DNA from 2 places in the Paenibacillus sp. FSL K6-2859 genome. Region 2 is predicted to be linked to the other one. Evidence: riboswitches for the same ligand, from Rfam matches in the RefSeq annotation. Region 2 holds a riboswitch; the other holds the start of a gene.
What was found. Region 2 has a riboswitch for cyclic di-GMP ahead of MHB64_RS02470 (choice-of-anchor A family protein). Riboswitches for the same ligand answer to the same signal wherever they lie in the genome.

Region 1 (6,172 bases), 4.2 Mb from region 2:
TTAAAGCGGCGGATGAAGATAAGCTTGAGCAGGTCTTAACCAATTTGCTCGATAATGCTTTTCGTCATACGCAGGGTGGCAAGAAGATCACAGTTCATACAGGAACTTGTGTCTTAGAAGGGCGTCGCTATTTTGAAATTAAAATTCAGGATGAAGGCGTCGGCATTCCGCAGGAAGATCTGCCGTATATATTTGATCGTTTCTACAAAGCCGATAAGGCACGTGTACGGGGAGAATCAGGTGGAACGGGACTTGGGCTTGCGATTGTTAAAAATATTGTTGAGTCGCATCACGGAACCATTTCAGCTTCCAGTAAGTTGGGCGAAAGTACAACCTTTACCCTAAGACTTCCTGTCGAAAAACAGTAATTCCAAACACAATGTGTGATAGCGCCTCTGACAGCAGAGGTGCTTTTTGTTGAAACAAACACATTAATCTTGTTCATCGTGGAACATATCTCATTGTTTATGCTTGGGAGGCCAGCAAATGATTTTATCTTTAGACCAAGGGACTACTAGTTCACGAGCCATAGTGTTCGATAAGGACGCTAGAATCGTCTCACAAGGGCAATACGAGGTTAAACAATCTTTCCCACACCCTGGCTGGGTGGAACATGACCCAGAGCAAATTTGGGCGTCACAGCTTGCAGCTGCAAGAGATGCGATTACTCGGGGCGGGATAACACCTCAGGAAATATCTTCTATTGGAATTACAAATCAGAGGGAAACGGCCCTAATCTGGGATAGAGCAACGGGTAAGCCGATTTATCCTGCGATTGTGTGGCAGGACAGACGTACTGCAGAGCTGTGTGAAGAGATCAAGAATAAGGGATTAGAGGGACTCATTGCTAGCAAGACTGGACTCGTTGTGGATGCTTATTTTTCTGCAACTAAATTCTCCTGGATTCTTGATCATGTGGACGGCGCACGAGAGCGGGGGAATAATGGCGAGCTACTAGCTGGGACCGTAGACAGCTGGCTAATCTGGAAGCTTACTGGTGGAGCTGTACATGCTACTGATGTAACTAATGCTTCGCGTACAATGCTATATAATCTACATAAGCGCTGCTGGGACGAAGAGCTGATGGAAGAGCTTGGTGTACCCCGCTCCATCCTGCCGGAAGTGAGAATGTCCGGTAGTGAATTTGGAGCAGCAGATGCGCAGTGGTTCGGGGCAGAAATACCTATTCACTCTGTATTGGGAGATCAGCAGGCTGCTTTGTTTGGACATACTTGTCTTGAACCCGGAAGTGCCAAAAACACATATGGAACTGGATGCTTTATTCTAATGAATACAGGTACAGAAGCTGTAGTCTCCAGTCATGGATTGTTGACCACTGTAGCTTGGGGAATGGGGGATGAACTCTACTATGCACTCGAGGGCAGTGTGTTTGTAGCCGGAGCGGCTGTACAATGGCTTCAGGAGGGGCTAGGCCTCATAGCGGAGCCAGCAGGCTCAGAAGACAAAGCGCGGGAAGTGGAGGACAGCGAAGGGGTTGTGGTCGTTCCTGCTTTTACTGGACTAGGTGCACCTTATTGGGATATGTACGCACGTGGAGCAGTCTTCGGTCTGACAAGAGGGACGACCTCGGCACATTTGGTACGAGCAACGTTAGAGTCGCTAGCATTTCAGTCTAGAGATGTAATTGGGGCGATGGAAAAAGACGCAGGCATGCCATTGACCGGACTTCGTGTAGATGGGGGAGCTGTTCGTAATGATTTGCTGATGCAGTTCCAGTCTGATATCCTCGGGAGTGAAGTGACTCGAACTACATATGCGGAGACGACTGCGCTGGGGGCAGCACTTCTGGCTGGATTAACCTCAGGAGTCTGGACAAGAGAACAACTAGAAAGCTTTAACAAAGCTGAGAGGGTTTTTTCACCTGAAATGGGTATAGATGAGCGTGAACGACGTTACAACGCCTGGAAAGACGCTGTAGCGCGTACCATGGGTTGGGAAAAACATGAAAGATATCAGTAATCAGGGAGATGCATATGTCCATGGTTAACGGAACAGAATCTGAGCTACCGAGTGGACTTTCAAAGCCTGCACTTCGGGCACTCCATGGGATGGGACCAAAAGGGCTTGATGAAATAAGGTGTGCGCTAACTGAAAAGGGGTTATTCTTTGCTAGCGAGTCCTAAAGACCAGATCAACATAAAAAGCGGCAAGCTAAGGTTAATCCTTGGCCTGCCGCTTTTTATGTTGTAACGCTTGATATTCAATAACAAATGTTACGTTTTTCCATCCAGCGCCCACTGTCCAGGACAGAACTTTATCTCCACGTTCGATCTTTCCTATAGTAATCTATCTTCTTAAATCACAATAATAAAGACGAAATGTGTATATTTATGTCGAATTATTATTTATTGGATCTCTTCTATGGTTTCAAGAAGAATATTAAAGGCTGTGATGATTCTAGGTGCCCCTATAGCGGGTACTAAGTGTAGTAGAATCCCTTTGAGCTGTTCTACAGTAACTCCTACACGAAGAGCCATAACATAATGAACTCCTAATTGATCGAACTGGCCCATTGCAATTAGAGCAGAAATAACAGAGACTTCCTTCCAGTCAGCTTCAATGGTATTGCGTTGAAAAATATCTCCATACGCATTACCCATGATGAATTCTGCCAAGTCAGGGAAATGTTCCTTAATCGGAGCTAGTGCTTTAGCGCCATAGTCTCCTGAGAGATTCGTGAAGTGGTTCAGACCACTGTTAACATTATCTTTCATAGTGAGCCTCCTAATTTAGGTTCAAAGTACGGTGTGCAGTCGGAGGGACTTCATCACGGTCTGTTAATAATTCAATAACTGCAACACGGTTAAGAGCAACGGCGTCCTTAATTGCAGTCGAGAATTGTTCCGCAGTCTCACACTTGTAGCCTGTCGCTCCTAGAGACTCGGCAAATTTCACAACGTCCATTGGGACTTCGTATATCGTTCCATCAATACGGCCAGTAGTTTTTTCCATCCCTTTAAGCGCCATATCGAGTTGCTTATTATTTACTACGATAAAGATGACAGGGATATCTTTGCAGACGGCGGTGTTTATTTCTGTACCTAGCATCATAAAACAGCCATCACCTGTAATACAGAAGACAGTTTCTTCAGGAGCTGCAACCTTTGCACCAATAGCCATACCGATAGAATTACCCATGCAAGCAAAATAAGCATCAAATACAAAACTGCCTGGTTTCTTAACCTTGTACCATTTAGCAGCATTGAATCCATGACTGCCGTCATCAACAAATACTGTATTATTGTCAGGAATCAGATCACTCATCGTGCTCATAATAGACGCAAGGGAAAGATTCTTCAGACTGGGAAGCTCTTCTGAATAATCTACATAAGGGATAGCTTCACGTTTAGTAATATGATTAGGATCAATATGATTTAGGTAGCACACTAGGTTATCACGTAGATCACCAGTGACTGGTATCGTTTTGGAGAACAAGATTTTTCCAACAAAGGTCGGATCAATATCAAATTGAATTAATGTTGTCGGGTGATTCTCCCGTTTTAGGTTACAGACGGTCATATCACTTAATCGTGATCCTAGAACTATAAATAGATCACTTTTATTCAACAGGTCATCCCCGTGGTTGCAACCTCCAACACCAATAGGACCATGATAGAGTGGGTGATCCCAAACCATAGCCCCTTTACCACCAGGTGATGTTACTACTGGTATATTAAAAGTTTCAGCGAGCTGAATAAGCTGGCTATGCGCCCCAGATCGATTGACCCCTTTACCCGCAATAATCAAAGGATTCTTTGAGGCATTGATAGCATCAACTACTCTGTCGATATTCGCTAGACTTACTAGAGATTCGCGTTCGGGAATTACAATATTGCACTCTTCCAATCCTTCTGTCTGTACATCAAACGGCACACAAAGATGAACAGGCCCACGTTGGTTAAGAGCAATTGAAATCGCATGATTAAAAATAGTACTAAAGTGATCACCGCGTTCAATAAGTTTACTGAACAAGGTGGCAGGTCTGAACATCTCCGCTAAATCAGCTAAGTAAGAGGAAGAGTCCTGACATTGGGGGATTCCAAGCTCTTTAATAGATTGGTGGCCCGTAATAAACAGCACTGGCAAGTTGTTGGCTTTCGCATGTGCTGCTGCTGTAAGCAGGTTAGTTCCGCCTGGACCAGAAGTACCAAATGCTACGCCTAGATTACCAGTTTTCAGCGCGTATCCAGCTGCTGCGAATCCGGAGCTGGATTCATGTCTCCCTGGAATAAATTCAATACCATAGTCTACCATCTTAAGAACTACGGGACAAATCGATTTACCAATGATCCCAAAAGAATGGGTCACTCCGAGGTTACGTAGTGCTTCCGCCATATAATCTGCGACTGTCTTCAAAAGATACACCTCACAAGTTGATTAATATTTATTATGTTATTGATCTTTCGAAGTGATCTGATTGATCAATAAACTCAAAAATAGAAAACCTGTGCTCCGAAAAAGGGCACAGGTTGGTGGCGTAAATCGCCGTAAAGACTGAACAATAGTTCAGCCGTCCCGGGTCCTTAGCAACCTGGCAATCATGGCCTCAGAGTAAAAATGAGGCTGTAGATCCATGGTTTTGCGTCATCCTCTTTCGAAGATTTTGCCTATATTAATTTAAAATTTATAAGAAGAATTTTCCTTTACAATATATTCCTTGGGATCATCCTTTGTCAATATATTATCGCAAATTAACTCGAATTTTGACGAAAGTCTTGTCAAACCTATGAAATAATAGAAAATAAACCGTCCCCTAAGACAAACTTAGAGGACGGTTTATGGCTTGGTTTATTCGTTATGCAAGTTGTTTAAAACTTGAAGATATGGATCGTTTTCTGTAGATTAAATACGGCTTGAGTCATTTTCTCAGTTTCTTCTGCGACGGACTGCAGGGCATTAATTTGTTCATTCATTGCAGCCGACACTTCTTCGGTGCCAGCAGCAGTTTCCTGAGTGATTGCAGATATATTTTCTATTGCACCTGAGATTTTCAAGGCACTTTCCAGCATAAGATCACTTTCAGAAGAGAAGGAAGAGATCTGCTCGGTAATATACTGCACACTTTGTACAATTTGAGCAAAGATATGAGCAGATTGAGTGATCATCTCATTCTGTACCTGTACGACTTCTTCGTTGATAGCGATATTGTCAATCGCTTGTTTAATATCAGTTTCAATGCTCCGAACTAAACCAAAGACTTCCTTTGTTGAAGCCGTTGATTCTTCGGCAAGCTTACGGACCTCCTGTGCGACTACTGCAAATCCTCGACCATGTTCTCCGGCACGTGCTGCTTCGATAGAGGCATTCAGCGATAACAGGTTAGTCTGTTCAGCGATCTCAGTGATGGTCTTTGTGATCATCGTTATTCCGCGAGCATTATGAGACAAGGCCTCGATAGTATCCGCTACTTTTTGAGTAGCCTGGATGTTTTTGCGCATGCCTTCAGCTTGAGTATCTACGGATTGGCGCCCTTGTTCAACCAGTTCTAATGTATGTATTGAACGTCTGTTCATTTCTTTCGTTGAGTTCGTATAATTGGAGACTTTATTCTCAATATCTTTAATAGATTCTGTCATTTCAGCGATATCCGTAGATATTTCATTTGCCCCAAGAGCTAGCTCATTTGACGAAGAGGCTACCTGTGCCATGACAATTTTTAAGTTCTGATTCTTATCTTCGATTCCACGGCTTGCATCCATAACCTGGCGCGTGATCTGCGATGCTTCTGTTAAAATCTTCTTGAGCTTGTCAATCATAGTATTAAAGGAACGACTTACGTCCCCCATAGACCCGTTCTCGTCAGCTCTACTAGTAAAATCCCCTTTAGAAATACTATGAGATACATTCGCGATGTCATCAAAAGAAGATGTAAGCGTTCTCTCGATAAAGCGGGCCACGGGTAAAGTTAAAGCAGCAAGAACAACGATTAGAACAATACCCAAAATAATGTTGCCTAAGATCATAAAAGTAACTAAAACAGGAATGGCAAATAGTGCGGCAATGAGATAACATCCGGCAACAATTCTTTGTTTTAACGGAAGTTTATGCATCCAGTTCATTGGTATAATGTCCTCCTTATTAATATTATGTATTGGTGTTATTATATGGGATTTAAAGGTGATTGGTCTATAGTAAGAACTGACATAAATCT
Region 2 (6,172 bases):
ACAATTCCCTGTCTACTGGTTTAGTAGTCCGCCTCAGCTTAAAAAGTGGCTGGACGAAGTATTTACTTACGGATGGGCATAGGGCTCGAAGAGTGATAAATTAAGAAATCGTAAAATCGCATTAGCTGTAACTGCCGGAGGAAGTGAAAAAGACTTCAGTGAAGATGGTAAACTCGGCTACGGGCTTGACCGTATTTTATCTCCCTTTGACACGACTTTTGTTTACTGCAACGCTGATTATCGTTCCTTCTATGCCATTTATGGTACGGAATCTAAGACGGTAGGAAGTACGGATTATTTTAAAAAATTGGACATCAGTTCGCAAGGCTATGTTGAATTTATCGATAATATGTAATTAGAATTGAAACAAAAAGCAGCATTTTCATTAATGGAAATGCTGCTTTTGTCATAAGTCGTCGCTAAATCGTAAACGGTACTGTTATCTCTTGCGCGGCTGGAACGGAATTTTTCTCTCCCCAAGTGCACATCATATCCAGCACCGGAATAAGCGATTGGCCCTTCTCAGTCAAGGAATACTCAACTTTAGGGGGAATCTGGGGGAATTCCTCGCGCCTGACGAGACAGTCCGCTTCCAGTTCTTTCAACATAACACTTAACGTCTTAAAAGGTATTGTACCGATACCTCGTTGCAGTTCATTGAATCGCACGATCTTGTTTTCAGAGAGATAGTAGAGAATAGTCATTTTATATTTACCACTAATGATAGACAAGGTGTAGCCGAAGCTAGTGTCCTTCTGATGAATGCCAGGTGGTATACAGATTTCATCACTCATGGGCTATTACCCTCCTTCAGAAAATATAACGAAAAGGCAAACGCCTATTGCTTCTCCGTACTCAGGTCTCGACTTTATTATGTTTTACAACCAGCTACCAAGTCATCCTGCGAGCAACGAACCCACTATATCATTTTAAAACAATTAGTTCAAAGCACTCGTGGCTAGCTATCCATCGGTCGGTTTTTCTGTCGGCGAAGCGGGCTACTTTGGTTGGAAATCAAAAGTGTCAAGCGGATAGTCTAAGCGACGAATTGATGTTTTTAATGTAATTTTCATGTGAGCATCATCTTATTTTCAGGTTCAAGGTTTATATTGAAGACACCAAACACCCCCCAGTGTTTTGTGGTATAAATCTCTCAGGTCTTGCCAACTCCCATGGTAAGGCCTATTTTTTTGTTCGCTAATGGAAATGGGGGGAAGGGGGACAGCCTCTACGCGGCTTTACTTAATCTGATACTGCTCTTCATAGCTCTTAAAAGATGAAATATCCAGACCGAGATATCTGCGCATATGAATTGCAGCTTGGGCAGCGACAATGTCGTTTAATAGCAGCATTCGTTCATGGTATCCACGACATATAAATTTGGCTTCGATCCCTGCATTAAGTCTGTTCTGCTCATAAACCTTGATTCCCCGTTTTCTCATCTCTGAACGAACATCTCTTAAATCTGTTGTAGCAACTGCTGCGGCTGTTTCAAGAACCTCCAGATAGGGGGCGGGTGTTCGTAAATGTGCAGATAGAATGGCGGAGTCCCGTTCGAAAGCTGATAAAATCATCGGAAGCAATAAATAAGATTTCACCAGCATATTGTCCCTGCTTTCAGCTCTATGCATGAATCTCATCACCCCTAATGGGAACGTATATTCGTATTCTACCCCGATATTCCAAAAATAATCAATGGTATTTCTAAACAGCTAGTCCAATGTGATTAAATTCACAATTAAATTAGAAAGAATAAAATATATTAAAATTGTAATAATAAAAATTAATGCTTCAGACTTATATAAAGGGAGAATTTGGATGAAAGAGGAAGGAAGTCTCGCCCGTGGAATGGTATTTGGTTTGATTCTAAGTATTCCATTATGGATATCGATATTAGGTTGGATAAAGTTACTTTAAAATTGAAGGAAAACCTTTGTGTGAAGCGCCTTTTGGCGCTTTTTTTGTGCTTGCTTACGCGTGTAAATATCAAAAGGAATTGATTGACAATTGAGGGGATGGAGCGCTAAACTATTGTTAGTTCCAAAGTATTAAAAGTCATAGACCATTATTTAATAGGATGCTTAAGCTACTAGTTCTAATTTGCAAAGGCTATACATATATAATCATGATAATAGCAAACCGCCTGAAAGGGTGGGACGCAAAGTTCAGGAGTCTAAAGTGTCTAAAAGACACTATGACCGTCCGACTGCCATGAGAAGGGAATTCTACTTCTTTTTTGGCGGTCTTTTTTTGTTATTAGGTTCTTTAGAGTTCTGGTAATTATTCTGTTTAATTATAAATCATAGTTTTAGGAGGTGCGCATTTTGAAAAGAAGAATGAAACCGTTGCTCTCATTAGTAATAGCGGGGATTTTGATGGTGGGTAGTGGGCTTTCTGGAGGTGGTTATTTGGTCAGTGCGGCAGGGCCTGTGCTTCCGTATATTCCTACACCTGTGTTAGGCATTGCAGGAAATTTTAATACTTTTATCCTTGGTGACTTCAATCAATCTAATGATCAGGTTCACGGGCGCCTGGCGGCCAAAGGTAATATTACTTTGCAGAATTACGGCGTATCCAAGGATAATCCAGGTGGAGATGTCCTTATTGCTGGCAATGACATCACTTTTACTAATGGGACTGTTCATGGAGCATCCGTTCATGGTGGTGTTTTTATCAGAAACGGTGTAGATCTTAAAGAACCAGCGAGAAAAGGGACACCTATTGATTTTGATTATGAAGAGCAATATCTTATTGGACGTTCTAATGAATTCTCTTCACTTGCTACAGTCGGAACTTTCAAAAAGGAATATGGGAAAATAACAATTGATGCTCCGGAATCATTTAACGTTCTTAATCTAAGTGCTGCTGATTTCGTTGGTGCTAATGGCTTACAGTTTAATATTGCAAATAACGCCACAGTTATCGTTAACGTTAGCGGAAGTTCAGTTGAAATTCCAAGCTTTCAAATTTGGGGAGGCAGCCCTAACAAGGTATTATTTAATTTTTATGAAGCTAGCACTGTAAACATTGGAAGTTTAACAATAGAAGGAACTATTCTAGCTCCGCTTGCAAAAGTAACTTATAATTCCGGAGAACTGCATGGGACATTGATTGCGAAAGGATTTGCTGGTGGTGTGCAGATGCATTGGTATCCATATGAAGGGGTAGAGTCGCCTCCTACGCCGACGCCAACAGTGACGCCGACACCAACAGTGACACCAACGCCGACCGTGACACCGACACCAACGCCGACCGTAGCACCAACACCAACACCGACCGTAGCACCAACGCCGACCGTGGCACCGACGCCAACGCCGACCGTGGCCCCAACGCCAACGCCGACCGTGGCACCGACGCCAACGCCGACCGTAGCACCAACACCAACACCGACCGTAGCACCAACGCCAACGCCGACCGTGGCCCCAACGCCAACGCCGACCGTGGCACCGACGCCAACGCCTTGCATGACGCCGACACCAAAGCCAACACCGACACCAAAGCCAACACACACACCAAAACCAACGCACACACCAACACCGAGCGTGACACCATCGCCAACGCCAAGCGTGACGCCGTCACCAACGCCGGAAGTAACGCCAACGCCAAGCGTGACGCCGTCACCAACGCCGGAAGTAACGCCAATGCCAAGCGTGACGCCGTCACCAACGCCGGAAGTAACGCCAACGCCAAGCGTGACGCCGTCACCAACGCCGGAAGTAACGCCAACGCCAAGCGTGACGCCGTCACCAACGCCGGAAGTAACGCCAACGCCAAGCGTGACGCCGTCACCAACGCCGGAAGTAACGCCAACGCCAAGCGTGACGCCGTCACCAACGCCGGAAGTAACGCCAACGCCAAGCGTGACGCCGTCACCAACGCCGGAAGTAACGCCAACGCCAAGCGTGACACCGTCACCAACGCCGGAAGTAACGCCAACGCCAGTCGTGACGCCAACACCAACACCCGACGTGACACCAACACCGACACCGTCGCCAGAGGCAACACCAACACCGACGCCGTCGCCGGAAGCAACGCCAACGCCGACACCGTCGCCGGAAGCAACGCCAACACCGACGCCGTCGTCAGAGGTAACGCCAACACCGACATCGTCGTCGGAAGTGACGCCAACACCGACATCGTCGCCAGAGGCAACACCAACACCGACATCGTCGTCGGAAGTGACACCAACGCCAACGCCGGAGCCTCCGGTGTTTCCGACACCAACACCATCATTTGTAATTGGCACTATTGTTGTTAATGATGACCCTGTGCCGCTGGGTCCTGTAGCTTCATCGACGCCAGCACCAGTACCCACACCAACCCCGTCGAGCAATACAGAAGTCCTTGTTGACGACGATGAAATCCCACTAGGACCGGTGGCAACGGAAACGCCGTCACCAGAGGATATTGCAGTAGTGGATGATACAATTCCGCTAGGTAATCCACCTGTGGATGAACTGCCAAAAACGGGAGAATCAAGTCCAGTTCCTTATTATGCAGCAGGTCTAGGTTTTGCTCTTATTGGATTGCTAATGAGAAATAGATTCTCGAACAAGAAATAATAAACGGTGATTATAGCGTGAACGCAAGCTAAGCCGTGAAGAATAGAAGAGCCGCTTTCGGGACATATTCCGATGGCGGCTCTATTTTGTCATGATTGTTCTATTTTGGCGCATTCTAAGTAGATGTTATACTGATTTACAACGAACATAAGGAAAGGACGGGGAAGACGAATTGGTATGGTTCTTCATTAGTGCTGTCATCGTTATTGGAGCTCTGATCTATGCTGGCTTTTTCTTTTATGGCATTGCTATTAAACGAGCACCGAAGGAATTCCTGAGTACTAATCGTGACTTGAAGGTTGATCCCCCGGTTGCCGGGGCTTCTTGGGGTGAGGGGAAGGATTGGATCTCCAGTCAGAGCTTTGAGAATGTGGAGATTACATCTGAGGACGGGCTACAACTAAGAGGGTATTTGCTCCTTTCGGATCGTGCTGAAGGTCGTACGGCGATTCTAGCCCACGGTTATTCTGGAAAAGGGAAGGATATGGGGGCGTACGCCAAAATCTATTACGAGAGACTGGGCTTTAATATCCTGATTCCCGATGCCAGGGGACATGGGGAAAGCGCTGGAAATTATATTGGCTTTGGATGGCATGAGCGCAAGGATTATTTAAACTGGATTAAATATATAATAGAAAAGACTGGGCTCAGTGCTCAAGTTGTGCTTCATGGGGTTTCTATGGGCGGTGCTACAGTGCTAATGACCTCAGGTGAAAATCTCCCACCGCAGGTCAAAGCTATTGTCTCGGACTGCGCTTACAGCTCAGTTAAAGCACAATTAGCTTACCAACTAAGGCGTATGTATCACTTGCCAAGCTTCCCTTTTATCCAAAGTGCAAGTCTAATTACTCGTTTGAAAGCAGGGTATGGTTTTAGTGAAGCGTCTGCCTTGAAACAGGTGCGTAAGGCGAAGGTGCCGATTCTTTTTATTCATGGGGATGCTGATAATTTTGTACCATATAGTATGATGAATGAATTATATGAGGCATGTCAGAGTCCAAAAGAGAAGTTCGTAGTGCCGCAAGCGGGGCATGGATTAGCTTATGATACGGATAAAACGGGTTACATAAATGTAGTAACAGCTTTTGTGAATCAATATGTAAATTAGTGGCCCTGAACGTAGACAGCGCCCGATATCCGCTTGGTAGCGGTTATCGGGCGCCTATATTTTTCCACACATGGCATGTGTCCTTGTGTAAGGTTCGTACAGCCATGCTTTTTCGTTATATTCATCCCCCGCCGTTCGTGAGTAACGGGTGTCTTAATTCCTTGTTATTTCCAGCAGCCGTGTGGCGAGAATAATCCTTCCAATACGACAAAAGCCCTACCTCTCTTTTGCCCTTGCGGCTCCATTGACCGCGCCAGTGTGAATCGGAATGCTATATTTCGAATTTAATCTCATAAAAAGGAAAGTTTCTGCAAGAAAACATGAAGCCTCTGTGTCCAAATTGCCGAAGTGTAAAATAGTCGGCCTGACATCTTCTTGATGGGGATATACAATATATCGAAAAACAAATACGATATAAATATAACACAGCATTGTTTAAAAGGCAAATATAATAATGAATTCCAAGATAAGGATGGTTTTGCTTAGGAGGGGAACAAGTCTC

Region 1: another riboswitch for cyclic di-GMP. It lies ahead of MHB64_RS21480 (thiamine pyrophosphate-binding protein); the one in region 2 lies ahead of MHB64_RS02470 (choice-of-anchor A family protein).

Annotation. Positions count from the first base shown of each region.
Region 1 covers NZ_JBBOYU010000001.1:4,787,314-4,793,485, reverse strand. Annotated here, with positions in the region: gene MHB64_RS21495 (ATP-binding protein) at 1-368, shown strand, start outside; gene glpK (glycerol kinase GlpK) at 487-1,980, shown strand; gene MHB64_RS21485 (carboxymuconolactone decarboxylase family protein) at 2,367-2,735, opposite strand; gene MHB64_RS21480 (thiamine pyrophosphate-binding protein) at 2,746-4,386, opposite strand; cyclic di-GMP riboswitch class I at 4,544-4,639, opposite strand; gene MHB64_RS21475 (methyl-accepting chemotaxis protein) at 4,830-6,080, opposite strand.
Region 2 covers NZ_JBBOYU010000001.1:559,396-565,567, forward strand. Annotated here, with positions in the region: partial or broken gene MHB64_RS02455 (NAD(P)H-dependent oxidoreductase) at 1-355, shown strand, start outside; gene MHB64_RS02460 (winged helix-turn-helix transcriptional regulator) at 420-794, opposite strand; gene MHB64_RS02465 (hypothetical protein) at 1,239-1,631, opposite strand; cyclic di-GMP riboswitch class I at 2,124-2,214, shown strand; gene MHB64_RS02470 (choice-of-anchor A family protein) at 2,325-4,562, shown strand; gene MHB64_RS02475 (alpha/beta hydrolase) at 4,735-5,670, shown strand.